Regions from separate parts of the Bacillus sp. CGMCC 1.60114 genome, predicted to be linked through region 1. Evidence: riboswitches for the same ligand, from Rfam matches in the RefSeq annotation. Region 1 holds a riboswitch; each other region holds the start of a gene.
What was found. Region 1 has a riboswitch for S-adenosylmethionine ahead of ACFQZ1_RS03580 (methionine biosynthesis PLP-dependent protein). Riboswitches for the same ligand answer to the same signal wherever they lie in the genome.
Positions count from the first base shown of each region.

Region 1 (10,247 bases):
AAATATGATGTCACTTCCAATTCTAAAAGCTAATAATCAAGATGTGAGCGTTATTTTAAAGCATTCTGCAGCTGGGGTATATGAAAGTACTGGTAATACAGTTAACCCTCCGGAAGAAAAGGTATATGCAATGTTTACCGCTATACTGGAAAAAGGGGGATATTATCTAGTAGCCAAAGAAGAGGATCAAATACAAGGATGGATTCTTCTTGGTCAAAATAGAGATTACTCTACAGATGCAATCCATGGATTTATTTATGATATATTTGTCTTACCTGAATATCGTGGAAAAGGACTATCTAAGATGCTTATCCAGCACGGAATTGAGGAATTAAAATTAAAGGGTTATGAAGAAATAGGTTTAAATGTATTTGCATCGAATACGGCGAAAGAATTATATAAAAGATTAGGGTTTAAAGAAACTCAAATTTTAATGAAATTATCCGTTTAATAGATTTAAAGCTAGATGAATTTTCTTCATCTAGCTCTCTTATTTCTCCTAACGGAAAGTGTTTGTTTTGAGTCTATAATTATTTTCTACCTATAAATCGCTTCTATGCATGACCAGATTTAACCTTTTTTAAGAGATAACGACCTCTTCTACATACGTAAGTGCATGCTCAAAGTCCGCAATTAAATCGTCTACGTTTTCTAATCCAACCGATAAACGCAGTAGTGCATTTGAAATCCCTCGTTTTTCACGTTCTTCTTGTGGCATGGCAGCGTGTGACATTTTGGCTGGATACGAAAGAATCGATTCAACTGCTCCTAAACTAACTGCAAATACAGGAAGCTGAATATGTGCTAGAAATTGTCGTAATGCATGTTCAGATTCTAATGTAAAGGAAAGGACAGCTCCTGCTGACTTTGCCTGAGTGTTCTGCGTTTCATATCCGGCGTGAGACGGTAATCCAGGATAATAGATATCTTTAATTTTTGGATGTCTTTGTAAATAAAAGGCGATTTTTTCAGTGCTTCGTGAAGAGTGCTCTAAGCGAACGCTTAATGTTTTTAAGCCGCGAAGGACGAGGGAACAATCTTGCGGTCCTAATATGGCACCAAAAGAATTTTGTAAAAAACCAATTTTTTTTGCAAGTTCTTCATCTTTTGCTACTGCCAACCCTGCGGTAACATCGCTATGACCGGCAATAAATTTTGTTGCACTATGGAGAACGATATCAGCCCCAAGAGCTAATGGTTTTTGAAATAACGGTGTTAAAAATGTATTATCAACAAAAGTGAGCGCTCCAACAGATTTTGCAAGCTCACAAACGGCTCTAATATCTGTAACTTTTAATAATGGATTTGATGGTGTCTCAACATAAAAAACTTTTGTATTCGGCTGAATATTTCGTTCTACTTCTTCTAAATTTGTCATGTCAACGAATGTGTAGGAAACGCCGTAACGAGAGAGAACTTCAGTTACAATTCGATACGTACCTCCATATACGTCTTCAGAAATAAGGACATGATCTCCTTGTGATAAAAGAAGAAAAGTTGTTGAAATAGCAGCCATGCCAGATGAGAAGGCAAACCCTTTGCTCCCACCTTCTAGTAAAGCAATCATTTCCTCAAGAGCTTCGCGCGTTGGATTTCCCGAACGACTATAATCATATTTTCCAAATGCATCTACATCAAACTGATGAAATGTAGATGTATTATAAACAGGAACATTTACAGCACCTGTTTGTTTGTCATGTTTAAAACGATTATGAAGTAAAAGCGTATCTAGGGAATAACTCATATTCTCACTCCTTCTTTTACTTGTTTGAGTGCTTGCTGTAAGTCTTGAATTAAATCATCTTGATTCTCAATTCCTACAGAGAAGCGGAGCAGACGATTACAAACACCGCGGGCAGTGCGAATCTTTTCTGGTATATCGGCATGCGTTTGTGTTGCTGGGTATGTAATGAAGCTTTCTACGCCGCCCAAACTTTCTGCGAACGTAATAAGAGAAAGAGATTGTAAGAATGGATCAATCCACGTTTCCTCTCGCAGTTTAAAAGAGATCATCCCACCTTTTCCTGGATAAAAAACATCGGTTATTGTTTCTTCTCCCTGTAAGTAAGCAACAATTGCTTTTGCGTTTTCTTCATGCTGCTTCATACGCAGTGCTAATGTTTTCATACCGCGTATTAAAAGCCAAGAATCAAATGGGCTTAACACAGCTCCAGATGCATTATGATAGTGAGCGAGTTCCTCGCATAACTTTGCCCCTTTAGCAACGACAAGTCCGCTTAATACATCGTTATGACCACCTAAATATTTTGTAGCACTATGCAGGACAATATCAGCACCTTTTGTTAATGGCTGTTGTAAATATGGTGTGTAGAATGTGTTATCAACAATAAGAAGTAAATTGTGACGTTTTGCAATGGTAGCAACTGCTGCGATGTCCGTTACTTGCATAAGTGGATTTGTTGGTGTTTCTATGAAAATTGCTTTTGTCCTTGGTGAAATTGCTTTTTCAATTTCTTGTATATGCTGTGTATCTACGTATCTACATCGAACATCCCATTTTTGTTCGTGCTCTGTAAATAAACGATATGTTCCGCCATATAAATCTTCAGATACAATAAGTTCGTCACCAGACCGGAATAGTGAAAGGACAAGAAGAACAGCCGCCATTCCTGAGCTACAGGCATAGCCTTGTTCGCCTTGTTCTAAGTCAGCGATTGCACGCTCTAATAGAAGACGTGTTGGGTTTCCAGTTCGGGAATAATCAAACCCTGTTGACTTTCCAATTCCTTCGTGACGATACGCAGTGGAGAAGTAAACGGGGGGATTTACTGTTCCTGTTGTTGTTTCACTGCGATTTCCAATTTGGGCAAGCTTCGTTTCAATTGTAGACATAATAGAATTCCTCCCTAATACAAAATAAAAAAGCCTTCTAAGAAGAAGGCTCATATGTGACGAATATAGTCTTCTTCTTATCTGTCAAATCAGTTCTGAATTTGCTGGAATTAGCACCTTATTAACAAATAAAAAATTTGTTAATGGTTGCTGAGGCGTCAATGGGCCAGTCCCTCGACCTCTCTCGATAAGAAAGTAAAATATAAAGTTTTTTATTATGTTTTTTACTTTACAACAAATTCAGAAAGAAACGCAACTATATTTTGAATAATTTTATTTTTCTTTATTTTCGTTGACTTTATTATTTCAACATGCTAAATTAATGAAAAAATTAACAAAGATTGTTAATGAGTGAACGGATGATGTTTACTTTGGCATTCACAATAGAATGAAACTCTTATCAAGAGTGGTGGAGGGAAAGGCCCTGTGAAACCCGGCAACCTTCAAACAACATGTTTGAGACGGTGCTAAGACCTGCAGAACAAATTGTTCTGAATGATAAGAGGAGGATGAAATGCTGTCCCCCTCTTCATTGAGAAGAGGGGGTTTTTATATTGAAAGGAAGAGAGGGAGATATGTGAAATTACTAGATTTATTGCAAAGAGGAATTGTCATTGGAGACGGGGCAATGGGAACATTGTTGCACTCTCATGGTTTACAAAGCTGCTTTGAAGAATTGAATTTATCTGAGCCGGAGCGGATTATTTCAATTCATAAACAATATGTTGCAGCTGGGGCAGATGTCATTCAAACAAATACATACGGAGCAAATGAAGGAAAACTTCGCATGTATGGATTAGAGGATCGCGTAAGGAAAATTAATCGTGCCGCTGTAAGGCATGCAAAAGCAGCAGCGACAGAAAAGAATGCAATTGTTGGAACAATTGGTGGGATGAAACACATTGGAGCAGTTACAACGAATGATATGGAACGAGAATTTATGCTTTTAGAGCAAGCAAATGCCCTGCTAGAAGAAAATGTTGATGGGCTATTATTAGAAACCTTTTATGATGAATTTGAATTGCTTCATGCAGTGAAAGTATTACGAAAGCAAACAAATATTCCTCTTATTGCACAGCTTGCTCTTCACTCAGCTGGTACAACTCAAAATGGAAATAACGTAGATGATGTATTGAAGCGTCTTATAGAGTACGGTGCAAATGTGGTTGGATTAAATTGTCAGTTAGGACCGCTTCATATGATTGAATCTTTTAAAACGATTGCAATTCCTGAATATGGCTATTTATCTGCGTATCCAAATGCCGGTCTTCCAAAATATGTAGAAGGTCGTTATGTATATGAAGGAAGCCCTGCTTATTTTGAAGAGATGGCGCCGGAATTTATTAAGCAAGGAGTTAGGTTACTTGGTGGTTGCTGCGGTACAACCCCTGCCCATATCGAAGCGATGAAGCGAGCACTTGAAAATAAGAGTCCTGTAACAGTTAAAGAAGTTGTAAAGTGTGCAGAAGTAATAGAAACGAAGCGTGTAAATACAGTGGATCGAATTACATTAGCAGAAAAAGCGAGGAAAAAAACAACAGTGATTGTTGAACTTGATCCGCCAAAAACATTGGATACACAAAGGTTTTTTGAAGGAGCAAAAGCGTTGAAGCGTGCGGGAGCAGATGCGATTACGTTAGCAGATAACTCCTTAGCATCACCTCGTGTATCAAATATGGCAATGGGTGCGTTATTAACAAAACATGATATTCCTGTATTGACTCATTTAACGTGCCGTGATCATAATGTGATCGGGCTGCAGTCCCATTTACTTGGATTAGCAGCGCTCGGTATGGAGGAAGTATTGGCATTAACAGGAGATCCAGCCCGCGTTGGTGATTTTCCGGGTGCAACATCTGTATATGATCTTTCCTCTGTAGAGCTCATTAAAATGATTAAAGAAATGAACAATGGGCGCTCTATTTTAGGGAAAACAATTGGAGTAGCTACCCATTTTTCAGTCGGCGGAGCTTTTAATCCGAATGTAAGACATATAGAAGCAGCTGTAAAACGAATGGAGAAAAAAATTACAGCTGGTGCTGAGTATTTTTTAACGCAGCCTATTTATGATGCGGCAGTCATTCGAAAAGTATATGAAGCAACGAAGCATATCGAACAGCCAATTTTTATTGGTATTATGCCACTTGTAAGTAAACGAAATGCAGATTTTCTACATTTTGAAGTGCCGGGTATAATTCTTCCAGAAGAAGTGAGAAGGCGTATGGACGGGCATAGAACATCAGAAGAAGCAGTGGCAGAAGGAATTCGTATATCTCAAGAGTTAATTGATGTTGCGATGGAATTATTTAATGGTATTTATTTAATTACACCATTTTTAAAGTACGAAGTGACAGAAGCACTTGTTAAGTATATTCAAGCGAAGAAAGAGCAGAAAGAAGGAATGAATGTATGAGACCAATCGAGGAAAGATTGCAGCAAGAAATTTTAATTTTAGATGGTGCGATGGGGACGATGATTCAACAAGAAGACCTTTCGGCTGCAGATTTTGGCGGAGAAGAATATGAAGGCTGTAATGAATATTTAGTAAAAACACGCCCAGATGTTATTTTACATATTCATAAAGAGTATATCGAAGCAGGAGCAGATATTATTGAAACAAATACATTTGGTGCAACGAACATTGTACTAAGTGATTATACTCTCTCTCACTTAGATGAGGAGTTAAATGAAAAGGCAGCTCAATTAGCGAAACAAGCTGTAATAGAGAGCGGCAAAGAAGTATATGTGGCAGGCGCAATGGGCCCAACGACAAAAGCGATTAGTGTTACGGGTGGGGTGACGTTTGAAGAGCTTATTGAGGCATATACAAGACAGGCGCGCGGGTTACTGCGTGGTGATGTAGATTTGTTACTTGTGGAAACAAGTCAGGACATGCGTAATGTAAAAGCAGCCTGTTTAGGAATCGAAAAGGCATTTGTTGAAGTAAATAAAAGAGTTCCTCTTATGATTTCTGGAACAATTGAACCGATGGGAACGACGTTAGCTGGACAAACAATTGAGGCATTTTACTTATCGGTAGAGCATATGAATCCATTATCAGTAGGGCTAAACTGCGCAACAGGACCAGAATTTATGAGAGAACATATTCGTTCACTCGCAGAGTTATCGGAGTGTTATATTTCTTGTTATCCAAATGCTGGGCTCCCAGATGAAGATGGTCATTATCATGAATCGCCGCATTCTCTTGCATATAAAGTGAAGCAGTTTGCAGAAGAAGGTTGGGTCAACATTGTTGGTGGTTGTTGCGGAACGACGCCAGCACATATTCGTGCGATGAAAGAGGCATTGTTATCATTTCAGCCGCGTGTGAAGCAAGAAAGAAAAGGACATGGAATTAGTGGGCTCGAAGCGTTGCAATATGAAGATGCAATGCGTCCACTATTCGTTGGGGAGCGGACGAATGTAATTGGTTCACGGAAATTTAAACGTCTTGTTGCAGAAGGGAATTTTGAAGAAGCAGCAGAAGTAGCAAGGGCGCAAGTAAAGAAAAATGCCCATATTATCGATATTTGCATGGCAGATCCAGACCGTGATGAAATAGAAGATATGGAGAATTTCCTGCAATCTGTGACGAAAGTATTAAAGGTGCCAATTATGATCGATTCGACAGATGAGCAAGTGATGGCGAGAGCTCTTACTTATTTGCAAGGAAAAGGAGTGATTAACTCCATTAACTTAGAAAATGGAGAAGAACGGTTTGAAAAGGTGATTCCACTTATTAACCAATACGGAGCTGCTATTGTTGTTGGAACAATTGATGAAGTTGGTATGGCGGTAACGGCCAAGCGGAAGCTAGAAATTGCCAAAAGAAGTTATGAGCTATTAACAACGAAATACGGGGTACGTCCATCTGATATTATTTTTGATGCCCTTGTATTCCCTGTTGGAACAGGTGATGAAGAATATATCGGTTCAGCTGCGGCAACAATTGAAGGCATTCGGCTTATAAAAGAAGCAATGCCGGAGTGCTTAACGATATTAGGTGTAAGTAATATTTCGTTTGGTTTACCACCGGCAGGACGCGAAGTATTAAATTCAGTCTTTTTATATCATGCCACAAAGGCAGGTTTAGATTATGCAATTGTTAATACCGAAAAACTAGAGCGTTATGCCTCTATTTCTGAGGAAGAAAAAGCGTTAGCAAACGCTCTCTTGTTTGAAACAACGAAAGAAACATTAGAGAAGTTTACAAACTTTTATCGAAATGTGAAGCAAAAAGAAGTCGTAGCAGCTGAAACGTTAACGCTTGATGAGCGTTTATCTCATTATATAGTTGAAGGGACGAAGCAAGGATTACACGATGACTTGCAAGCTGCGCTTGCTGAAGGAAGAAAGCCGCTTGACATTATTAATGGGCCGCTTATGGCAGGAATGGATGAAGTAGGACGTTTATTTAATAACAATGAGCTGATTGTTGCAGAAGTGTTGCAAAGTGCGGAAAGCATGAAAGCAGCGGTTGCTTATTTAGAGCCGTATATGGAGACAAATGATAGTGCCAAAAAAGGGAAAGTATTGCTTGCTACAGTAAAAGGGGATGTACATGATATCGGTAAAAATTTAGTGGAAATTATTTTATCGAATAATGGATATGATATTGTGAACCTCGGTATTAATGTGCGATCTGACCGCATTATTCAAGAGGTAAAAGAACAAAAACCTGATATTATTGGATTATCAGGATTACTTGTTAAATCTGCACAGCAGATGGTGACAACAGCAGAAGATTTAAAAGCAGCAAATATTGATCTTCCCATCGTTGTAGGCGGAGCTGCGCTGACACGGAAATTTACAGAAACGCGCATTTCCCCTTCTTATCAAGGGCTTGTCTTATACGCAAGCGATGCGATGACGGGCTTAGATCTTATCAATCGCCTGCAACATGAAGAGGAACGAGAAAAGATGCGTGAGGAAAAAGCAAAGCGTCACTTACATGTTGTTGCAAAAGAAGAGAAAAAAGTAGTAGAGGTACCAGTACAGATTGAAAGATTACCTGCAGTGCCAGTGATCATACCAGATTCTACAAAACGTGTCGTTCTCCGGGATTTTCCAGTAGCACATCTTGCTCCTTTTTTAAATCGACAAATGTTACTTGGGCATCACTTAGGTTTAAAAGGGAATGTAAAAAAATTGCTGCAAGAAGGAGACAGAAGGGCACATGAACTGAATGACTTAATCGATGAATTGCTTCGTGAAGGAGAATCGTGGCTGCGTCCGAGCGCTGTATATCAATTCTTTCCTGCACAAAGTGAAAACCAAGATATCTTAATTTATGACCCGGAAGATCGGACTCGTGTATTAGAACGTTTTACATTCCCAAGACAAGGAAAAGCACCACACCGCACATTAGGCGATTATTTACGCCCGGTTGGAGATGAAATGGATTATGTTGCTTTTCTAGCTGTAACAGTTGGTAAAGGCGTGCGCGCTGTAGCAGAAAAGTGGAAAGAGCAAGGCGATTATTTGCGCAGCCATGCAATTCAGTCGCTTGCGCTTGAACTTGCAGAAGGCTTAGCGGAAAAAACGCATATGCTCATACGTGATCGCTGGGGGTTTCCAGATTCACCAAACATAACGATGGAAGAGCGGTTCCGCACAAAATATCAAGGAATTCGCGTTTCTTTTGGTTACCCTGCATGTCCGGAACTTGCTGATCAAGAAAAGTTATTCCGCCTCATTCACCCAGAAGAAATTGAAATTTCCTTAACGGAAGGGTTTATGATGGAACCAGAGGCTTCCGTTACAGCGATGGTGTTTGCTCATCCAGAAGCGCGTTATTTCAGTGTGTTATAATCTAAAGTAAAACTTCTATAAAAGGAGACTTACTGTGAAGACGATTATATTTACAGGCGGAGGTTCTGCAGGTCATGTTACACCTAATTTAGCGCTTATACCGCATTTTCAAAAGAGTGGATGGAACGTGTGCTATATTGGTTCGCACAATGGAATCGAAAAGACTATCATTGAAAAAGAAGGGATTCCTTATTATGGTGTAGCAAGCGGAAAGCTTCGTCGTTATTTCGATTTAAAAAATATAAAAGACCCCTTTCTTGTGATGAAAGGGGTTATGGATGCGTATGTACTCATTCGGAAATTAAAACCAGATGTTATTTTTTCAAAAGGTGGCTTCGTATCTGTACCAGTCGTAATTGGTGCATGGTTAAATCGTGTTCCTGTTTTTTTACATGAGTCTGATATGACACCGGGGCTTGCAAATAAAATTGCTCTTCGCTTTGCTTCAAAAATATTTGTTACGTTTGAAGAAGCAAAAAAACATTTACCAAAAGAAAAAACAGTCTATACTGGTTCACCTGTGCGAGAAGAGGTGTTGCAAGGGAGTCGAAACAAAGGACTGCAGTTTTTACGTTTTACTGCATCAAAGCCGGTTATTACAGTTATGGGAGGCAGCTTAGGAGCAAGGCGCATTAATGAAGCAGTGCGCGGTGCATTGCCGAATCTTCTTCAAACGTATCAAATTGTTCATTTGTGCGGGAAAGGAAATCTTGACGAAAACCTTGAAGGTACGCCCGGATATAAGCAGTTTGAATATGTTCATGATGAACTGCCAGACATATTAGCGGCGACAGATATTGTCGTTTCTCGTGCAGGTTCCAATGCAATCTTTGAATTTCTAACATTGCAAAAGCCGATGTTATTAATTCCTCTTCCGAAATCTTCGAGCCGAGGCGATCAAATTTTAAATGCACAGTCGTTTGAAAAACAAGGATACGGCCGCGTGTTATTTGAAGAAGATTTAACAGAAACACTACTTGTTGAATATGTAGAAGAGTTGTACAAAAAACGTTTACAGTATAAAAGATCTATGCAGCAGTATAACGGACAAGAAGCGTTGCAAACGATTATTGATTATGTAACGAAAGCATGATTTCTATGAAATCATGCTTTTTAAATAGAGATAACAGCATACTTTATGTTACAATAACATAGATTTGACAGGAGAATTCTAATTGTTGATGCGTGAAAATACGGATGAGATTAGGAGTGACTATGTTGGGGCTAAGTCTCTATGAAAACATTGCTCTAGTTGTTTGTTTAGTATTGTATATTGGTAGTATCATAGTTTATATGGGACGGAATTTTTCACAAGAACGTAAACTAGAAAAATCAGAAATTACAGCTGAATTAGATATGTTAAATGATAAAAGCAATAAAAAAGTAAAAAAAGAGTTATAGTTGTGAACGTCCTCTTTTTTCATGCATATAAAGGGTTTCCTGTCTATGTATTACACAATAAGGAGAGAAGTAGAATGAAATTTTACATTGCTTCAACCTTTACAAATAAACCTCTTGTCCGCTTTGTAGGTGATAAACTGAAACAAGCAGGATGGATTCATACATATAATTGGACAAAAAAT
Region 1 is NZ_JBHTHG010000007.1:77,649-87,895, reverse strand. It holds gene ACFQZ1_RS03590 (GNAT family N-acetyltransferase) at 1-451, shown strand, start outside; gene metC (cystathionine beta-lyase) at 581-1,744, opposite strand; gene ACFQZ1_RS03580 (methionine biosynthesis PLP-dependent protein) at 1,741-2,853, opposite strand; SAM riboswitch class I at 2,928-3,047, opposite strand; SAM riboswitch class I at 3,248-3,358, shown strand; gene ACFQZ1_RS03575 (bifunctional homocysteine S-methyltransferase/methylenetetrahydrofolate reductase) at 3,431-5,266, shown strand; gene metH (methionine synthase) at 5,263-8,664, shown strand; gene ACFQZ1_RS03565 (undecaprenyldiphospho-muramoylpentapeptide beta-N-acetylglucosaminyltransferase) at 8,699-9,757, shown strand; partial or broken gene ACFQZ1_RS03560 (DUF3966 domain-containing protein) at 9,843-10,065, shown strand; gene ACFQZ1_RS03555 (group-specific protein) at 10,140-10,247, shown strand, end outside.

Region 2 (10,247 bases), on a different contig from region 1:
AGTCACCTAATATAGCGACAACTGCAGATGCATCAAGAATTTGTTGTTGGTTATATGCAATTGGATGTAAGCGACGTTGTACATCTTCTCCTTGGAATACAAGGAATTTCCAGTGTTGTAAATTCCATGCTGATGGTGCTTGACCAGCCGCCTTTAAAATATCAAATAGTTCCTCTTTTGAAATTTTTTTTTCAGGATTGAAAGCACGATTAGATGTACGGTCGTATAAAACAGTAAAGAAATCTTGCTGTGTCATTATAATTCCTCCAAGCTTTGTTTCTATTTGTAAATGAATTAAATATAAAAATGTTCTTAACTTACATTTTGTAAGTTCATACTGTAAAAGGATATAATATATGTAGTTCTATTGTCAAGTGTTTAAAAAAAGATATGAATAACAGAAGATATTCGCACAGACGTCTCACTTATTGTTGTCATACAATAAAAAGATGATACAGGGCTTCAAAAGTTTATATAACGTGAAACTGCCATGTGATGGTTTGTGGAACAAATCAAGTTCTTATAAGTGACGAACTCTATAAGGGCATCCTTAAGCTTGTAAGAATGGGATAAATGAAGTGAGTGAAAGCCTAGTGGTGAACATTCTGCATTTTTTATTAGAACATACAGTTTTTCAAAATGTATTACAGGATCTCGATATGAATGTATTGTATATTGAAGAAGGTCATAATCAAGAACATACAGTTGCAACGTTAAAGCCAAAGTGCTTGTTTTTAGCACATAGTTTTAAGGAAGGGAAAATATTGTTTGAAAAAGTTCAACCACAAATCGTAATTATATATATTTCTCACTCCTCTCAAATCGAATTTGTAAAAGAATTATTTACTTCAGATATTTCTTTTATCATTATATGGAGTGAACAAGTTACAGCTCAAATTGTTGACCTTATTAAACTTGGAGTACGAAACATTGTGTTACCTCCAATTACGCCTCAATCTATACTTGCTGAAGTGCAAAAGAGTGTGTATGAGTTGTCCTTATTAAAACAAGTTATATTGCAACAAGAGCTACTTCAAATGATGTTTGATTTTCAAAATGATTTGTTATTTATTCTAGAAGATGATGAAATTATAGATTGCAATACAAATTTTTTACGTTTTTTCGGATATGAAAATCTTATGTCATATCATGAGCATCACATGACTTTTGCTGAACATTTTGTAGAGGAGAATGGGTATTATATTGCAGAAAATGATATGATGTGGATTGACGATTGCTTAGCACAATCAAGAAAAATAAAAATGTATAACGACGCTGAAGAAGCAACTGTGTTCTTGTTACGTATTGCTCCTTTGCCAGATGATCTATCGAGATTCATCGTTACGTGTACAGATATCACAGAATTAGAAGAAGAATATAAAGAGCAAGAGCGCTTAGCAACCATTGATTCCTTAACAAACATTTATAATCGGTTGAAGTTTCAAAGACTATTTTCAGAAGGTTGGGAAACTGCTGCTCGGATGAGACAATCATTTGCTCTTATTCTATTTGATCTTGATGATTTCAAAAAAGTAAATGACACATATGGTCATGATTTTGGAGATTTAGCACTAGTACAACTAGCGGAACTTGTGACAGCAAAATTACAGCCGCATCATGTTTTTGCTAGGTGGGGCGGAGAAGAATTTATTCTTTTTTTGGCTCATACAACAGAAAAAGAAGCATTTCAAATTGCAGAATCGCTTCGTTTTTTTATCGAAACAAAAAATTTTTCTGGAATTTCAAAGATTACAGCGAGCTTTGGTGTTGCTGCATACGAAAATGGAATTACGAAAGAAATATTGATGCATCGAGCAGATGTTGCATTATATGAAGCGAAGAACAAAGGAAAAAATCAAGTGTGCTTATATAGAAAAGAAAAAATGTAACATTTTTTCGCAACAAATTGTTGCGATTTTTTTTTATTGTCGGATAATGGGGAAGGGGGAATAATTATTTAGGATGCGATGGAGGATTTTTAGAAATGAAGACGTTATGGAGTACAATTATTTTTTTACTTTCTCTTTTATTAGTTGGAAGCTATTTCTTTTTTAAAGTACCTGCTAAAAAAGAAGCGAAGTCAATAAAAACAATATCCTCTACTGATACAATAAAAGAAAAAGAAAAAGAAAAAGAAAAAGAAAAAGAAAAAGAAAAAGAAAAAGAAATTGATTATACTGCTGTTGCACAAAAACTAGAACAATACTTAAAAGACAAACAATTTAATGGCTCAGTTCTCGTTTCGTATCAAGGCCGCACAATATTAAATAAAGGGTATGGTTATGCGGATGTACAAAAACAAATTGAAAATACACCGCAAACAAAATATCGAATTGGTTCTATTACGAAAACGACAGTTGCGGTATCAATTCTACAGCTGCAAGAACAAGGGAAGTTAAATATACAGGATAACGTGAATACATACATCCCGTCTTTTCCTGCTAATAAAAATATTACATTATATCATTTATTAACACACACATCAGGACTCCCTGAACATGGGAAAGGGAAAGTTAATGCATCATCCCGTCTTAGCTTAATGACCTGGCTTGGACGACAGCCAACTGCTTTTCAGCCTGGAAGTGGCTGGTTATATTCGGATTATAATTATATGGTGCTAGCTTATATTGTAGAAAAACTCTCGGGTCAATCCTTAGCACAATATGTTACAAATCATATCTTTATTCCCGCAGGAATGACAGAGTCGGGTATGGGAGAGACACCAACAGGAGATGCGAATTTTTCAAAAGGCTATAAAAAGAAAGAGAATGAGCTTGTACTAGCGCCTAAATTAGCGATGAATTGGTTATATGGATGCGGAGAGATGTATACAACGGTGAATGATATGAAAAAACTAGATGAAGCAATTATGACAGGTAAGCTTATTTCTGCTGAAAGTTTGAAATTAATGTTAACACCATCCTCAGAAAAAAAATATGCATTTAGTTTATATATATATCCAGATTATTATCATAATCATGGTGTGCTTCCGGGATGGAATACATTTAACAATCTTAATTGGGATAAACAATTATTTGTCATTGCGTTTTCAAATGTGCAAAATGGAATTGATGATGGATTTAATAATGAGTTTCGTAAACTTGTGAGTGATTTATTAGAGAAAAGGGGATGAGAAGATGAAGCAAATATTGCCACCGGCTTCTATTGGTTTTGTTGGTACAGGTGTTATGGGAAAAAGTATGGTGCGTCATTTATTAAAAGCTGGTTATATTGTTTATGTATATAATCGTACAAAAGAAAAAACAGCAGCTTTGATTGAAGAAGGTGCGAATTGGTGTGATTCTCCTATGGAAATTGCAAAAAAAGTAGATGCTGTAATGACTATGGTTGGTTATCCACATGATGTGGAAGAAGTATACTTTGGTGCAGAGGGGATTCTTACTCATGCCAAGCGAGGGACGATTACGATTGACTTTACAACATCAACACCGACTCTTGCAAAACGTATTTATGAAGAAGGGAAGAGCAAGGGAATTCATGTGTTAGATGCCCCGGTATCGGGAGGAGATATCGGAGCAAAAGAAGGGCGCCTTGCGATTATGATCGGTGGGGATGAAGAAGTATATGAAGCATGCTTGCCGTTATTTGAACTATTAGGTACAAACATTATGTTGCAAGGAAATGCAGGTAGTGGCCAACATACAAAAATGTGCAATCAAATTGCGATTGCATCTAATATGCTTGGTGTATGTGAAGCGCTTGCTTATGCTAAAAAGGCAGGTTTACATCCAGAAAAAGTGTTACAAAGCATTTCTACTGGTGCAGCAGGTAGCTGGTCATTAAGTAATTTAGCACCTCGTATGTTACAAGGTAACTTTGAACCAGGGTTTTATGTGAAACATTTTATTAAGGATATGAAAATTGCGTTAGCAGAAGCAGAACAGCTAGGATTATCTGCACCGGGCTTAGCTCTTGCACGAGAATTATATGAACAATTGATGCAAGACGGTGAAGAAAATAGTGGAACACAGGCATTATATAAACAATACATAAAGGAGTGAATGTATGGGTTTAGAAAAATTTGATAATATCATTGATACGGTACAGCGCACAAAAACGATTAATATTCATGATAAGCAACTGGCTGCGTTTAAAAAGAAATATAATTTTGAACCCGTATTTGAATATGGTAGAGATGAAACAGGTCGTTATGTCATTCGAACAACGAAAGAAATGCTAGAAGAGATGGAATTTTATTTAGCGTTAAAGTACGAACGTGATCTCATTGATTTATATATGGAAGCAGAAGTAGACGGGAAATTTTACGTTTCAGTCAGTTATGGAGAGGATGCACTTCATTTACAGGAACTATTTCAATTTTTAGAAGAAAATAAATAAAAAAGTCCTCATATGAGGACTTTTTTATTTAGGAAAGGCCTGATGCCCGGCGTGCTTTTTCAATTGGAAAGGGAATGACTTCAGCCATTCTAGTTCGAGTAAATCGCTTTGTGCGAGAATGACGTAGTATATATAGTGCGAACAGTATACTAACAGGAATTGCACCATATAAACCGAAAAATAAAGCGCTTACAGAAGATGCAACAAAACCAATCATGCCAACTTCTAATTCCTCCATAGTAGCTCCCACAACAGCAGGTATAAACCCGCAAACGACACCGAAAAGAATGGCTAAAATTAACTCCATGTATTCCCTTCCTCCTTTTTACAATTCCACTTGTTTTTTCTATTATTTGTATTATAACACATTTTAAACAGAATATTCAGAAAAAATTCACAAAATGTTCATAAAATTGTAAAAAATTATTCAACAAAAAATGCAGGTTTATCTCCTGAATAGAGATAAACCTGACCATAGGAGGATGTATATATGTAGAGTGAATAAAAGGAAGAAAAAGGGGAATCCATTCCTTTTATTCAACGTACTACCTTAGTAAATAGGAACCCAACCTTCAGTTGTCACAAAAATACGAATTGCGACAACTTGACGATCATTTTGAAGCGTAAAGTAATGTCTCGTGTTTTCAGGAACCGAAATTAAATCGCCTGGTTCAAGTTCAACATCAAAGAAACGACCGTCTTTTCCTTGAATAGCAAAAATGCCATGCCCGCTAACAATAAAGCGAACCTCATCATCAATATGATGGTGCTCTTGTTTAAAGTTTACTAACAATTCATCTAGATTCGGTGTTGCATGAGAAAGTGAGATAACATCGCTTGTTTGATAGCCGCGTCGTCTAGAAACATCAGCAACTTCTTCCGCGAACACAGCTAAAATTTCTTTCTTACTTTCATCAGTTAATGCATAGTTTTCTTGTAAATGAGCAGGAAGTTTTGTGATATCCCATTTCTCATACAAAACACCTTCAGTTTGTAAAAACTGTTGTACTTCTATTTCTTTTTCAATACGAGTATTAACTTCATGAATACGAATTTGCGCCATTTTGAACGCCTCCTTTAATTGATAACAGTTTAATATGAAATTGGAATAAAAACTCGTATGCTTCTAATCTCTTTTTTGTATCAAAGCTATCTTTTCCCCATACTGTAATACCGTGATTGCGAATTAAAACAGCTCCTGCATCTTCGTAAATATGATTGCGAAAGCTCTCACCTAACGTTGGAATATGAGCGTAATTTTCAATAATCGGAATTCGAATGGAGGCGCCTTCTTCCCAAATATTGAGTGCTTTAATAATTTCTTGATTACAAAGCACAACTTCTTTGTCGTATACGTTTGTAATTACATTATTATCGGTTGTATGGACGTGTAAGACGCATGCAGCGTTTGTATGATTATAAATGTGAGTATGCAACAATGTTTCTGCAGAAGGGCGTAAATCTGTTTCTAAAACAGGGTTTCCATTTTGATCGACTAACAGAAAATCGTCGGGTGTTGTTTTTGTTTTATCTCTTCCGCTTGCTGTAATGAGAAAGGTAAGGGGATTGTCACTCACTTTTATTGAGATATTTCCACTTGTTGCTGGAAACCAATTCCGATCAGTTAATTCTTTTTTTAGTTCACTCAGTTCTTGCCATTGACGAAATAGTTGTTTCACTTTATCACCTCCAACAATTGCTTCACTTCGCTTTGTATATCGTGAAATGTTTCAAACGGTGTATAAGTAATGTGATGTTCTTTACATTTTGTAATAAGAAAGTCACGAGCAAACACTTTATCAGCAAGTTTTGCGGCTTGTAAATCTGTAATAGAATCACCAATTACAATTTTAAAATTACTCTGTGAACTTAAATTGCGAATAAGCGTTGATTTACAAAGACCACATTCATTTTCACAATGTTCATCACACAGATGTGGCCAATTTACTTGAATTGTTTCATTAGAAAAATCAGTTGTATTACAGTAAATTTGCTCAAAATCAACAAGTCCTTCGAGAAGAGGATAAACAAAAAAGTCCATTCCTCCTGATATGATATAAAGTGGTATATTATTCCCTCGTAAAAACTGTACAAATTCTATAAAACCAGTACGAATAACTGCGGTTTCTTTAATGAAAGCTATAATCTGATTTTGTAGACTTGTAGGTAATAGAGAAAAAAGTTTTCCAACACCTTCTTGAATAGAAAGTTCTTGTGATAAAATTTTTTGTTTAATTGTTTCCGCTTCTGGCGGTGCAAACTTTTCCATAATGGCAACAATATTATCGTTATTTGTAATTGTGCCATCGAAATCGCAAAAAATTTGAATACTCATGCCTTCACCTCTCCAGAAGGATTGCCCCATAAACGCAAGGCGGCTTGTAAATTAGGATCATTAACCTCATGAAGAGGCGTGTTTGTTAGCGTTGCATCGATGGCAGATCGAAACGCTTTTCCGCCTCCCTGTGCGCCAGAAGGGTGTCCGTGAATACCGCCACCAGCATTAATAACACATTGTCCACCAAAATCACGGATAAGAAGAGGAACAAGTCCTGGATGAATCCCAGCAGATGGAACTGGAAAGCTGCGTTTAAATGGTTCATTTTCATCTGTAAGCGCTTTTGATAAATAAAGTGCCTCTTCTTTTTTTAAAGCGACAGTTCCATAAGGTGATGGAAATAGTGAGAAATCTGCACCTGCATAGCGAAGTAACTTGCCAAGTAACAAGGATGAGGAAAATCCGTATAATTCAGATGCTATGTAAGTACCGCTTACTGCTGGATGTGCCATGATTGGGGTAGAAATATCATCGTCTTCAGCTAATGCTTGTAAAACATCAAGTCCATAAGCAAATACATTGAAGAGTAATATATCAGCCCCAGCTGTAACTGCTTGTTTTGCTTTTTCTTTTAAATCATAAGTACGTCCAGATAAATTAACAGCATATAACGTCTTATGACCATATGTTTCGTATACAGATTGTAATACTTCTTTTCCAGCTCGAATACGTTCTGACAGTGGTGTTAACGGATTATCAAATAAAATTTCATCATCTTTTACAATGTCTACACCGCCGCTTGCTTGATCGCGAAGCTGTGTTTTTAAATAACCGATATTACGGCCAATCATCCCTTTGAAAATACTCATAAGAAGTGGGCGGTCGTGGACATTTAAATTGTTTCGTATTCCATCGATACCGAATTTAGGACCTGAGAAGCGTTCTTTTAGATCATCAGAAAATGTCAAATCAATTAATTTAATTTCTCCATCCAGTGATAATTTTCCGAAAACAGTTGTAAAAATCGCTGGTAAGTCATTGCTAAAATTAGCAGATGGATAATGAATTTTAATAAGACCGCGTTTTACTTTTTTATCAAGGTATATATTTATTTTTTCATCGTCTTCTAATTCTTCTACACTAATGACTGAACCTTTATGCTGTTTTAATTGTTCTTGTAGTAAGTGTGGTAAGTGTGTCCATGAACCAACTGTTAAGCCGAGGGCGATTTGCTCTGCCTTTTGAATTAAATTTTGAGAATCATCATGAATTAAATATGTCGCTGTTATTCCGCTCATTTTCATAACCTCCTAGTTGAATAAAAAAAACCTCTCAGCTAAGGAGAGGTTTTTTTACAACCAGCTCCTTATCTGTCAGCTTAATGCTGCGAGAATTAGCACCGTGCCTACAAAATGTAGATCGGTTGCCGGGTTTCATCGGGCTCGTCCCTCCACCTGCTCTTGATAAGAAGTATTCGGAAATGTTTTAATATTTTTGATAACTGAATTCTGACAGAGAATTTTTATGTTGTCAATGTTTTTTTGAAAATTTTTAATTGATCAATTCTATGAACTGCTTCCTGAAGGCGTTCCTCTGTATGTAATAAGCCGACGCGAATATAGCCTTCACCGTTTTCACCAAAGCCGATGCCTGGAGCGACCGCGACGTGTGCTTGCTGTAATAATACATCAGCAAATTGTTCTGAAGTATATCCATCTGGAACGGGAAGCCACGCGAAAAAAGATCCTTGTGGTGCAGCAACATTCCAGCCGATAGAACGGCATGCTGTAATGAAAGCATTTCTTCGAGATTCATAGCGTTCTACTAGTTCATCTACACAAGTTTGCGAACTTAATAACGCATTGCAAGCAGCTTCTTGTACGGCACCAAAGATACTGACGTACATATGATCTTGTAATACGTTTATTGTTTCAATAACACTTGCATTCCCAACGGCAAATGCAATGCGCCATCCCGCCATATTATATGTTTTTGATAACGTATAAATTTCAATGCCAACATCTTTTGCTCCATCAACTTGTAAGAAACTAATTGGCTTTTTAGCATCAAAACCAATGGCACCATACGCGAAATCATGACAAACTAAAATGTCATGTTTGTTTGCAAATGATATAGTTTCCTTAAAGAATTCTGTTGTTGCAATGGCTCCTGTTGGATTGTTCGGATAGTTTAAAAACATTAATTTTGCTTGTTCAGCAGTTTGTTTATCAATCTTTGTATAATCAGGTAAAAATCGATTTTCTGCTAATAATGGCATTGTTGAAAACTTTGTTTTCGCTAAGGCAACACCTGATAAATAATCTGGATAACCAGGATCAGGAACGAGAATTGTATCGCCTGGATTTGTAAAACAAAGCGGTAGTTCAACTAACCCGGCTTTTCCGCCAAATAAAACAGCTACTTCGGTTTTTGGATTTAACTGTACACCGTATTCACGCTCATAGAACGTAGCGACAGCTTCTTTTAAGCTTTCGTGTCCGCGAAATGGCGGATATTTATGATGAATGGGTTGTTCTGCTGCACGCTGTAGTGCTGTTATGATATGCGTTGGCGTTGGCTGATCTGGATTTCCTTGTCCTAAGTTAATAACATCATGACCAGCTTGCACGGCTTTGTTGACTTTTGCGACAAGCGTAGCAAAAAATTGTGTTGGTAATGATGTTAGTATCTCAGAAGGTTGAAAATGTTTCATACTTTCCACCTCTTTTTGAAAATTGTTGCAATTATAGTGACAAATGATATAATCTTTCCAACTTTTTGTAAAGGAAAAAATAAAAGGGAGTAGGGAGAAATCAATGAAAATTGCTTGTATTCAAATGGATATCACTTTTGGTCATGTAGAGAAAAATATAGAGCACGCTGAGAAAAAAATAAACGAAGCAATGAAAGAAATGCCAGATGTTATTGTATTACCAGAGCTATGGACGACAGGTTATGACTTGGGTCGACTTGCTGAGATTGCTGATCCAGATGGGAAATACACGAAACAACTATTATCGAAGTGGAGTAAGCAAAATAGTGTAAATATTGTTGGAGGATCGATTGCTAAGCAAACAGAGAAAGGTGTTACAAATACAATGTATATTAGTAATCGAAGCGGGAAAATCGTGGCTGAATATAGTAAAGTCCACCTGTTTCAACTGATGGATGAGCATAAATATTTAATTGCTGGAAATGAAACTGGGCATTTTCTATTAGAGGATATGCCGTGCGCAGGAACAATTTGCTATGATATTCGTTTTCCAGAATGGATACGCATTCATACTGCACACGGGGCAACAGTATTATTTGTTGTAGCAGAGTGGCCACTTGTTCGCTTAGCACATTGGCGGTTATTACTTCAAGCAAGGGCGATTGAAAATCAATGTTATATTGTGGCGTGTAATCGAGCTGGACGTGATCCAAATAATATATTTGCAGGCCATTCCCTTATTATTGATCCTTGGGGAGAAATCATGACTGAGGCAGATGAAACAGAAATGATTTTGCATGGAACATTAGATGTAAAGAAGATTTCTGAAGTGCGTAAAGGGATTCCTGTTTTTTTTGATCGTCGCCCAGAATTGTACAGATGAAAAAGTATTGACAA
Region 2 is NZ_JBHTHG010000117.1:94,558-104,804, forward strand. It holds gene ACFQZ1_RS19040 (nitroreductase family protein) at 1-256, opposite strand, end outside; gene ACFQZ1_RS19045 (GGDEF domain-containing protein) at 597-1,889, shown strand; gene ACFQZ1_RS19050 (serine hydrolase domain-containing protein) at 1,985-3,133, shown strand; gene ACFQZ1_RS19055 (NAD(P)-dependent oxidoreductase) at 3,138-4,022, shown strand; gene ACFQZ1_RS19060 (DUF3909 family protein) at 4,027-4,359, shown strand; gene ACFQZ1_RS19065 (hypothetical protein) at 4,388-4,666, opposite strand; gene ACFQZ1_RS19070 (1,2-dihydroxy-3-keto-5-methylthiopentene dioxygenase) at 4,910-5,422, opposite strand; gene ACFQZ1_RS19075 (methylthioribulose 1-phosphate dehydratase) at 5,400-6,038, opposite strand; gene ACFQZ1_RS19080 (2-hydroxy-3-keto-5-methylthiopentenyl-1-phosphate phosphatase) at 6,035-6,694, opposite strand; gene mtnW (2,3-diketo-5-methylthiopentyl-1-phosphate enolase) at 6,691-7,935, opposite strand; SAM riboswitch class I at 8,001-8,107, opposite strand; gene ACFQZ1_RS19090 (pyridoxal phosphate-dependent aminotransferase) at 8,160-9,350, opposite strand; gene ACFQZ1_RS19095 (carbon-nitrogen family hydrolase) at 9,454-10,233, shown strand.
Region 2: another riboswitch for S-adenosylmethionine. It lies ahead of mtnW (2,3-diketo-5-methylthiopentyl-1-phosphate enolase); the one in region 1 lies ahead of ACFQZ1_RS03580 (methionine biosynthesis PLP-dependent protein).

Region 3 (10,247 bases), on a different contig from region 1:
CAGATGGGATATCTGCCAGGAACGATTTGGATTATTGTTGGGGTTGTACTAGCTGGAGCTGTACAAGATTTCGTGATTTTGTTCGCATCTATGCGACGTAATGGAAAGTCACTTGGTGAAATGATTAAAGAAGAGATTGGTCCTGTAACAGGTTTTATTGCAATGATTGGTATTTTGGGAATTATGATTATTTTATTAGCGGTATTAGCTCTTGTTGTGGTGAAAGCACTTGTAGGAAGCCCATGGGGAATGTTTACGATTGCAGCAACAATTCCAATTGCAATTTTAATGGGTGTATATATGCGTTATATTCGTCCAGGTCGTGTTGGAGAAGGTTCAGTTATCGGTATTATTTTACTTCTTTTGTCGCTTGTGACGGGTCAGTATGTAGCAGAAAGCCCAACGCTTGCTACCATGTTTACATTTAAAGGTGAAACGATTGCAATTATGCTTATTATTTATGGATTTATTGCTTCTGCAATGCCTGTTTGGTTATTACTTGCACCGCGTGATTATTTAAGTACATTTTTAAAGATTGGAACCATTGTTGGTTTAGCGCTTGGTATTGTGATTGTTGCACCAGATTTACAAATGCCGGCAGTTTCAAAATTCATTGATGGAACGGGTCCAGTATTTGCAGGGAATTTATTCCCATTCTTATTTATTACAATTGCTTGCGGAGCTGTATCTGGCTTCCATGCACTTGTTTCTTCTGGTACAACTCCGAAAATGATAGAAAGGGAAGGACATGCAAAGCCAATTGGTTACGGTGCTATGCTCGCGGAATCATTTGTTGCAGCGATGGCAATGATTGCAGCTTGTGTACTAACACCAGGTACATATTTTGCAATTAATAGTCCGCCAGCAGTCATTGGAACGGATGTAACACAAGCGGCACAAGTAATTGGTTCTTGGGGGTTTACTGTGACGCCAAATGAATTGAAGGAACTGGCCGTAAATGTAGGAGAACAAACGATACTATCTCGTACAGGCGGGGCACCGACGTTCGCGATTGGGATGGCTCATATTTTCTCTCAAGTAATTGGCGGAAAAGCATTAATGGCATTTTGGTATCACTTTGCAATTTTGTTTGAAGCGCTCTTCATCTTAACAACTATTGATGCCGGAACACGTGTTGGTCGGTTTATGATTCAAGATATTTTAGGGCACGTTTATAAACCATTTGCAAAGACAGATTCTATGTTTTCTAATATCGTTGCAACAACGCTTTGTGTACTAGGATGGGGATATTTCTTATATCAAGGGGTAATTGATCCACTTGGCGGTATCAATACGTTATGGCCGCTCTTTGGAATAGCAAATCAAATGTTAGCTGGAATTGCATTATTACTTGGAACGACTGTTTTGTTTAAAATGGGAAAAAAGGCATATGTCTGGGTGACGCTTGTTCCGACAACATGGTTACTGATTGTTACAATGACAGCTGGTTATCAAAAGTTATTTCATGAAAATCCGAAAATTGGATTCCTCTCTCATGCAAAAGTGTTCCAAAGTGCACTAGATAAAGGAAAATTATTAGCACCGGCGAAAAACGTGGCACAAATGAAACAAATTATTTTTAATGATTATATCGATGCGGCGCTTTGTGGAATTTTCATGCTTGTTGTAATTGCGGTACTGATATCATCTATTAGACTATGGATACAAGTATTGAACAATAAAGCAACTCCATTAAAAGAAGCGGCGTATGTTCCCCGCGATGAAAGCGAGGTACAGCATTATGCTTAAAATAATGATAAGCATGTGGAGATATCGACAACAATTTATTAGTTTGCTTGTCGGTGTACCTAGCTATGAGAAGTATGTTGCTCATATGAAACAACACCATCCAAATGAAATTGTATTATCTCGAAAACAATTTTTTGCTGAAGCGCAAGAAGCAAGATTTAATGCGAAGGGCGGTAAAGTTTCTAGATGTTGTTAAAGAGAATATAGTAAAAAAGGAGCGATATCTCGCTCCTTTTTTTATGCTAAAGTTTCACGTGAAACATATAAAGAAAAGTTTGGGAATTATAGGAATATAATATACAATAGTAATAGGAAAAAGGGGACTAAAAATGAATAGGGATGAAAGTTTTATGTGAACTGTCAAGTTGTAGAAAGGCCAGGTATATTTTTATGCTAGATGATCTATTTGTTAATACAACTATTATTCTTTCTTTTATTTTCGTTGGTGCTCAACTTTTTAAAAATATTTCATTAAAAGAGCCGCTATCATTTGAAGTCAAATGTTTTGTTGGTATTGCAATGGGAACTCTAGGTGCTCTGCTTATGAAATTTGGTGTTCACATTGAGGATGTGGTGCTAGATTTAAGATATCTTTCTGTTATATTAGCTGCAATTATTGGGGGACCTATTGCAAGTTTATTAGCCTCCATCATTATTTTAATTGTACGTTTATTGTTAACGAGCTATTCAATAGGGACGCAAATAGCTGTGTACGTAGTTTTGTTCACAGGTATAGGTTGCACGATTATTTCAATGTTTCGTATTTCTGTTTTCAAAAAGTGGATTTGGTTACATGTTTATTGCTTAACAGTTTCATCGATTGCAATTTATGTTGTTTTTAAAGATGTTCTTGTCCTAAGTTTATACTTAGTTGTTAGTATTATGACAGGATATATCACTTTTTTAAGTGCACATTATGCTTTGCAGTCAAACGAATTGTTTCGCAAGATGAAACAGGATGCAACAATGGATCCTTTAACTGGATTAGGAAATGTACGTAAATTTGATACGGAATTGAATAGAAATATTGAGGATAAGAAAAAGAATAAAAATCCACTTTGTTTATTGCTGGTAGATATTGATTATTTCAAGGATGTAAATGACAAGTATGGACATCCTGCCGGTGATGAAGTTTTACAGCAATTAGGGGCAATTTTAAAGAATAGTTCTCCATTTCCACACTTAGTATTTCGAAAAGGCGGAGAGGAATTCGCTTTATTATTACCAAAATCAACATTACAATATGCGGTAGATATAGGGGAAAGAATTCGAGTAGCTGTAGAGAAGCATGTGTTTCGATTACCAAATGGTATTTGTTTAAATATCACAATTTCAGTAGGTGCTTCAATCTATGGAGACTCACCACAACAATTTATTCAACTTGCAGATGATGCATTATACTCTTCCAAACGAAATGGAAGAAATCAAGTGAGTGCTGTTTCATGAAAAATAAAGTCGCCACGTAGGACGACTTTATTTTTTGGTTCTAATCCTGCTACTTTTGAGCGGTAGGACCCTGATTGATTCACTTAACTATCAGTGAGAGATGAAGCCCCTCCACTTATGGAAGTTTCACTTTATACAAGTTCTTTTCCAGCTCCAAATTTACGATATGCACCGTGATGTGTTGGTCCTACATATTCATTTAATTTGAAGGAATGGCGAATTGCAGCTGTAATAAATTCTTTTGCTACTCGTACTGCTTCTTTTACAGATTTTCCTTTTGCTAACTCTGCTGTAATTGCAGCAGCATATGTACAACCTGCACCGTGTGTGTATGTTGTTTCAACTTTTTCAGATTCTAAAATTTCAAATGTTTCTCCGTCGTATAATAAATCGATTGCTTTTTCTGTTCCTAGCTTGCTGCCACCTTTAATCAGTACATATTTTGTACCTAAAGCGTGGATTTTTTCAGCGGCTTGCTTCATATCTTCAAGTGAATTAATTTTTACACCGCTTAGTTGGTACGCTTCAAATAAATTTGGTGTTACAATCAATGCTTTTGGAACGAGCGCATCGCGTAAGCATTCGTTCGTTTCTGGGTGAAGTGCTTCGTCTGCCCCTTTACATACCATAACAGGGTCTACGACTACGTTTTGTAGATTATGTTTCTCAATTGTTTCAGCAACAAGTTCAATGATTTCAACAGATCCAAGCATACCTGTTTTTAATGCGTCAACACCAACGCCCTCGATAGTTGTTTCTAATTGTGGCTTTAATGTAGATGCTGGAATTGAGAATACATTATGTGCCCATCCGTTATGCGGATCCATTGTTACGATTGTTGTAAGAGCTGTCATACCATATACACCAAGCTCTTGGAACGTTTTTAAGTCTGCTTGCATGCCAGCGCCGCCGCTTGTGTCAGAACCGGCGATTGTAAGTGCTTTGTTTAATGTCATTGTGAAAGCCCCCTCAAGTGATATAATGAAAACTACATTTTTATCCATTATATCAATGTTATGAGTAAGTACAAAGTGAAAAAGTTACCCGCATATTTTAGAATAGATTCAATTTGATAAAATGAGGAATGAAAATATTATATGTAGGAGACAGCTTATGTTTTAAGAAAATTGTATTATTAAATGCACGTGGCGGTGTATATTCTGAAGGGATAGTAGCTGAAGTGGAAATAGCTGTTAAATATGTAGCAAGTGCGTTCTAATTAACAAAACAACAATCACTTAATAGAGTAGTACCAGCACTGTAAAAGTGCTGGTACTGTTTTTTATCCCGCTGCTTTTGAGCGGAGTTTTCATTATCTAGGTATGAAGAAAAACCCCTATTGCTGGGAGTTTCACTTTATTTTACTATTTTATCTTTGTGCTAGTTCTTCTTGTTCATCCTTATTATGATTTGGAAGTGGAAATGCATTACCGATGATTGCAGCTCCAATCATTGGTAACAATAAATTAATTGGGAAGAACATAAGTAATAATACTGTAATAGCGAGCGGTTTTCGTATTGCATAGCTTGAAATGGCTGTCGTCACGATAGCTACTGAAGCAACTGGATCCAACGGTACGATAGTAGCCACAGCATATCCAATACTTGAACCAGCAAATATAATCGGAAAAATATGTCCACCACGCCAACCTGTATTTAAACAAACTGCCGTTATACATAATTTTAAAATCCCTGAAAGAAACAGTATCCCAAATGATAATTCTGTCCATTCATGTACTAATTCTTTTAATTGGTGTTCTCCTGAAAACAGTGTATACGGAAGTAAAGTTCCTGCAATCCCTAAAAGAATGCCACCTATAATCGCTAATGTTAGTTTATATTCTTGAAAAGGATGTACTATTTTTTCTAATATATGTTCTATTTGAAAATAAAAATAGCCCGCACCAGCACCTATACAAATAAGGGGAAGAAAGGCAATCCATTCATGGAATGTAAAAGATCCTTCTCCAAAATTAACAATAAAAGATCCTCGATTATCAAGCTGACTAAGCAATAAATATACAGAAAAACCAGCAAAAGTAGTAGCGAGATATACAATAGTCTTTTTCCCTCTAAAAGCTTCAGTGAGTTGCGTATCCTCATGTTCTCTTGGAGCTAAATAACCGAATAGCGGTGCATTAAAAATAACACTTAAAGCAGCGCCAATCCCAAATTCTGTTAGTTCGTGCATTCCTTTTAAAGTAAATTTAAAGCGATCACCAACCCATGTACAAAGTCCACCTATAATCCCAACAAGTGCTGCTTCCGGTCCTAAGCTTGCGCCAAATACTAAAACAATAATAGCCGTTAACGTAGCTTGATGCACAAAACGGTACTCAATCCTACCTGTTTTCTTATATTCAGCCATTACCTCTGGCATTAAACGCGGGTATGTACCGAAGTACTTCTGTAACAGTCCGACAAGAACACCACCAATTATTGTTACACAAATTGTGTAATAAGGTGGTGATCCGAATTCTTTAGGTAAATATCCCCAAATAAACTGAATTGCAGCATTTGTGACAACTAAAAATAACCAGACTGTAGCACCAACTAGGGCACCTAGAAACACACCGTACATGATGAGTAAATAGTGCATGCCTCTCCTAATAGCCATTCTTTATGCCTCCTTTATGTTATATTCTATTATGAAAAAGTAAGAGATTCTAATACAAAAATAGTTGGATAACTAATTCAATACGCATATTATCTTTTTAAGTGAACTACTTATTCAAGATACATTACAAAAATTAGCATTATTATTTTATGAAACTGTAAAACATTTGTAAGTGGAATTGCTTTTTTGTATGTGCTTTGATGGTTACTAAAATGAAATGTAACTCTTTAATTTTACATAGTAAGTGGAGTTTTTAAAACGTATTTTTATCTTTCGATAGAACATTAATGTTATTTTTATATAATTTGAATTCTATGAATAAACAATTAAATTTTATATATTTTTCGCGAAAATTCAGAAAAACAAATTGACACTAGGAAATATTTGCTATAAAATCAACGGTAATTGCATAAGTCTTATCAAGAATAGGTGGAGGGACCGGGCCCTATGAAACCTTGGCAACAGCCGTAAAGCGGAATTGTGCCAAATCCTGCAGGTATTTCCTGAACGATAAGAAAGGCTACATGTCGAGCGTTTATCTAAACTGCTTCTTTCTTATTTAGGAAAGAGGCAGTTTTTTTATGTTAAGAAAGAAAGGGGATTGAGAGATGAGCGATACAAGGGGAAAAGGGACAATTTGTGTGCAAGGTGGCTACGCACCGAAAAATGGTGAACCGCGTGTTTTGCCGCTTTATCAAAGCACAACGTATAAATACGATACATCTGACGATTTAGCAGCTCTTTTTAATTTAGAGGCAGAAGGTTATATTTATACCCGTATTGGTAACCCAACGCTTGCGGCATTTGAGCAGAAACTGACAGAGTTAGAAGGCGGAGTTGGTGCGGTTGCAACTGCATCTGGGCAAGCTGCAATTATGTTAGCGGTATTAAACATTTGCGGCAGCGGTGATCACCTGCTTTGCTCATCAACAGTATACGGCGGTACATTTAATTTATTTGCAGTTAGTCTGCGGAAGCTTGGCATTGAGGTTACCTTCTTTAATCCAAATTTAGCCGCTGATGAAATTGTTGCTCTCGCAAATGAGAAAACAAAGCTTGTATATGCAGAATCGCTTGGAAATCCAGCGATGAATGTTCTTAATTTTAAAGAGCTTTCCGATGCAGCAAAAGAGCTTGAGGTGCCATTTATCGTCGATAATACGTTAGCGACGCCGTATTTATGTCATGCATTTGAACATGGTGCAAACATTGTCGTTCATTCTACAACGAAATATATTGATGGCCATGCAAGTTCACTTGGCGGCATTGTCATTGATGGCGGTAATTTCGATTGGAGTAAGTTTCCTGAATTTGTTGAACCAGATCCAAGTTATCATGGTGTGAGTTACGTACAAAAATTTGGGCAAGCGGCATATATTGTGAAAGCTCGTGTGCAGTTATTAAGAGACTATGGAAATTGTATGAGTCCATTCAATGCGTATATGAGTAATATTGGTTTAGAGACACTGCATCTTCGTATGGAGCGTCATAGTCAAAATGCACTAGCTGTTGCACAGTGGCTATCTCAGCATGAACGCGTTGAGTGGGTCAATTATCCAGGACTTCAAGGTAATGAAAATTATGCATTGGCACAAAAATATTTACCGAAAGGTGCGAGCGGTGTTTTAACGTTTGGAGTAAAAGGCGGTATTGAATCCGCTAAGGAGTTTATTGCAAATGTGAAGCTCGCAGCATTAGTGACACATGTGGCAGATGCAAGAACTTGTGTGATTCATCCTGCAAGCACAACGCACCGTCAGCTTACTGAAGAACAGCAGCGTTTGGCAGGTGTAACGCCTGACTTAATTCGATTATCGGTTGGTATTGAAGATGCAGCGGATATTATTACTGATTTAGCAGAAGCCCTTTCTGGAGGAAAACAGTATGCCGATCATCATTGCTAAGGATTTACCCGCTCGTAAAGTATTACAAAATGAAAATATTTTCGTGATGACGAAAGAACGAGCAGAAACACAAGATATCCGTGCTTTGAAGATTGCTATTTTAAATTTAATGCCAACAAAGCAAGAAACAGAAACGCAGTTGCTTCGTTTAATTGGAAATACACCGCTTCAGCTTGATGTACATCTACTTCATATGGAATCTCATACCTCAAGAAATGTGGCGCAGGAACATTTAACAAGCTTCTATAAAACATTTCGTGATATTGAGGGAGAAAAATTTGACGGATTGATTATTACTGGTGCTCCGGTTGAAACACTTTCTTTCGAAGAGGTAGATTACTGGAAAGAGTTGAAACAAATTATGGAATACTCAAAGGCACATGTTACATCGACGCTTCATATTTGCTGGGGCGCGCAAGCTGGATTGTATTATCATTACGGTATTCCGAAATATCCGCTTCAGCAAAAGATGTTTGGTGTATTTGAGCATGAAGTGCAGCAGGAGCATGTGAGGTTGTTACGCGGTTTTGATGAAAGCTTTTTTGCGCCGCATTCTCGTCATACAGAAGTCCGTGCATCTGATATTCAAAGTGTACAGGAACTTGATGTGTTAGCGACATCTGAAGAAGCTGGTGTCCATCTCGTTATGAATAAAGATGGAAAGCATATTTTTGTTCTTGGACATAGTGAATACAGCTGCGAGACGTTAAAGCAGGAATATGAGCGTGATAGGCAAAGAGGGCTCGATATTGCTATTCCAAAAAACTATTTTAGACATGATAATCCATTGGAAAAGCCATTGGTAAAATGGCGTAGCCATGGGAATTTACTATTTTCAAATTGGCTAAATTATTATGTATATCAAGAAACCCCTTATATTTTGTAAAGGAAGCTAAATGTAACACGTGGTAGCGTTTTCTTTGCAAGGAGTGCCTTTTATTTTTCGGAATGTTCCAAATATATTGTTTTTTTGAATTTTACCTTATATAATGGCACCTAAATACAATTTTTAGAGGGGTGGACAGTATTATGAACGAAATTCGAGTTGGCCTATTAGGTCTTGGAACTGTAGGAAGCGGTGTGGTGCGTATTATTGAAGATCATCAAGATCGTTTAGCGCATCAAATCGGTTGTCCTGTCAAAGTAGCAAAAGTGTTAGTACAAAACATAGAAAAAGAGCGTGAGGTCCAATTAACCCCTACATTGTTAACGAAAAATCCAGATGAAATTATAAATAACCCAGATGTTGACGTTGTTATTGAAGTGATGGGCGGTATAGAAGATGCGAAAGCATATATTTTACAATCGCTGCAAAACGGAAAGCACGTTGTAACAGCAAATAAAGATTTAATGGCACTTCACGGTGCAGAACTTCTTACTGTAGCAAAAGAAAATCAAGCTGATTTGTTTTATGAAGCAAGTGTAGCAGGCGGTATTCCAATTTTGCGAAGCATTGTGGAAGGTCTTTCTTCTGATCGAATTACGAAAATGATGGGAATTGTGAACGGGACAACGAATTTTATTTTGACAAAAATGTCTCAAGAAGGGAGAGCATACGAAGACGTGTTAAATGAAGCGCAGCAACTTGGATTTGCAGAGGCAGATCCAACATCAGACGTTGAAGGGCTAGATGCGGCACGAAAGATGACGATCTTAGCAACACTAGGCTTTTCTACAAATGTAGAACTTCATGATGTGAATGTAAAAGGGATTACATCCATTACGGAAGAGGATATTACATATAGTAAGAGCTTAGGTTATACAATTAAGTTAATCGGCGTAGCGAAGCGTGATGGTGAAAAATTAGAGGTGACAGTAGAACCAACGCTGCTGCCAAATGCGCACCCGCTTGCAGCTGTTCAAAATGAATATAATGCCGTATATGTATACGGTGAAGCGGTAGGAGAAACAATGTTTTACGGACCAGGTGCAGGAAGCTTACCAACAGCAACAGCTGTTGTATCTGACTTAGTTGCGGTTATGAAAAATGTACGTCTCGGTGTAACAGGGAATAGTGCTGTGACTCCGCAATATGAGAAAGTGTTAAAAGAGGAAGACGAAATTTATGTGAAGAAGTTTCTACGCCTTTATGTGAAAGATGAGGTAGGTGTGTTTGCAAAAATTACATCTCTGTTCTCTGAACGCGGCGTTAGCTTCGAAAAGATTATTCAAATGCCATTACAAGAGAAAGGAGCAGCTGAGATTGTTATCGTTACACACCGCGCATCCCTTGCAGACTATGCGTATATTTTAGAAACGCTAGAGACGTATGAAGAAGTGGATTGCGTGAAAGCGAATTACCGTATTGAAGGAGATGCTCGCTAATGTGGAACGGACTACTTGCTGCTTATAAAGAATATTTACCGATTACTGATCAGACGCCGGCCCTTTCGTTATCAGAAGGAAATACACCACTTGTTTTATTAGAAAACCTTTCAGAAAAATGGGGTGTTTCTGTTTATGCGAAAGTAGAAGGGGCAAACCCGACTGGTTCCTTTAAAGATCGCGGGATGGTTATGGCAGTAGCGAAG
Region 3 is NZ_JBHTHG010000004.1:77,798-88,044, forward strand. It holds gene ACFQZ1_RS01560 (carbon starvation CstA family protein) at 1-1,749, shown strand, start outside; gene ACFQZ1_RS01565 (YbdD/YjiX family protein) at 1,742-1,945, shown strand; gene ACFQZ1_RS01570 (diguanylate cyclase) at 2,140-3,195, shown strand; gene pdxK (pyridoxine/pyridoxal/pyridoxamine kinase) at 3,327-4,151, opposite strand; partial or broken gene ACFQZ1_RS01580 (FMN-dependent NADH-azoreductase) at 4,316-4,405, shown strand; gene ACFQZ1_RS01585 (chloride channel protein) at 4,565-5,812, opposite strand; SAM riboswitch class I at 6,226-6,329, shown strand; gene ACFQZ1_RS01590 (bifunctional O-acetylhomoserine aminocarboxypropyltransferase/cysteine synthase) at 6,421-7,716, shown strand; gene metA (homoserine O-acetyltransferase MetA) at 7,697-8,602, shown strand; gene ACFQZ1_RS01600 (homoserine dehydrogenase) at 8,746-10,041, shown strand; gene thrC (threonine synthase) at 10,041-10,247, shown strand, end outside.
Region 3: another riboswitch for S-adenosylmethionine. It lies ahead of ACFQZ1_RS01590 (bifunctional O-acetylhomoserine aminocarboxypropyltransferase/cysteine synthase); the one in region 1 lies ahead of ACFQZ1_RS03580 (methionine biosynthesis PLP-dependent protein).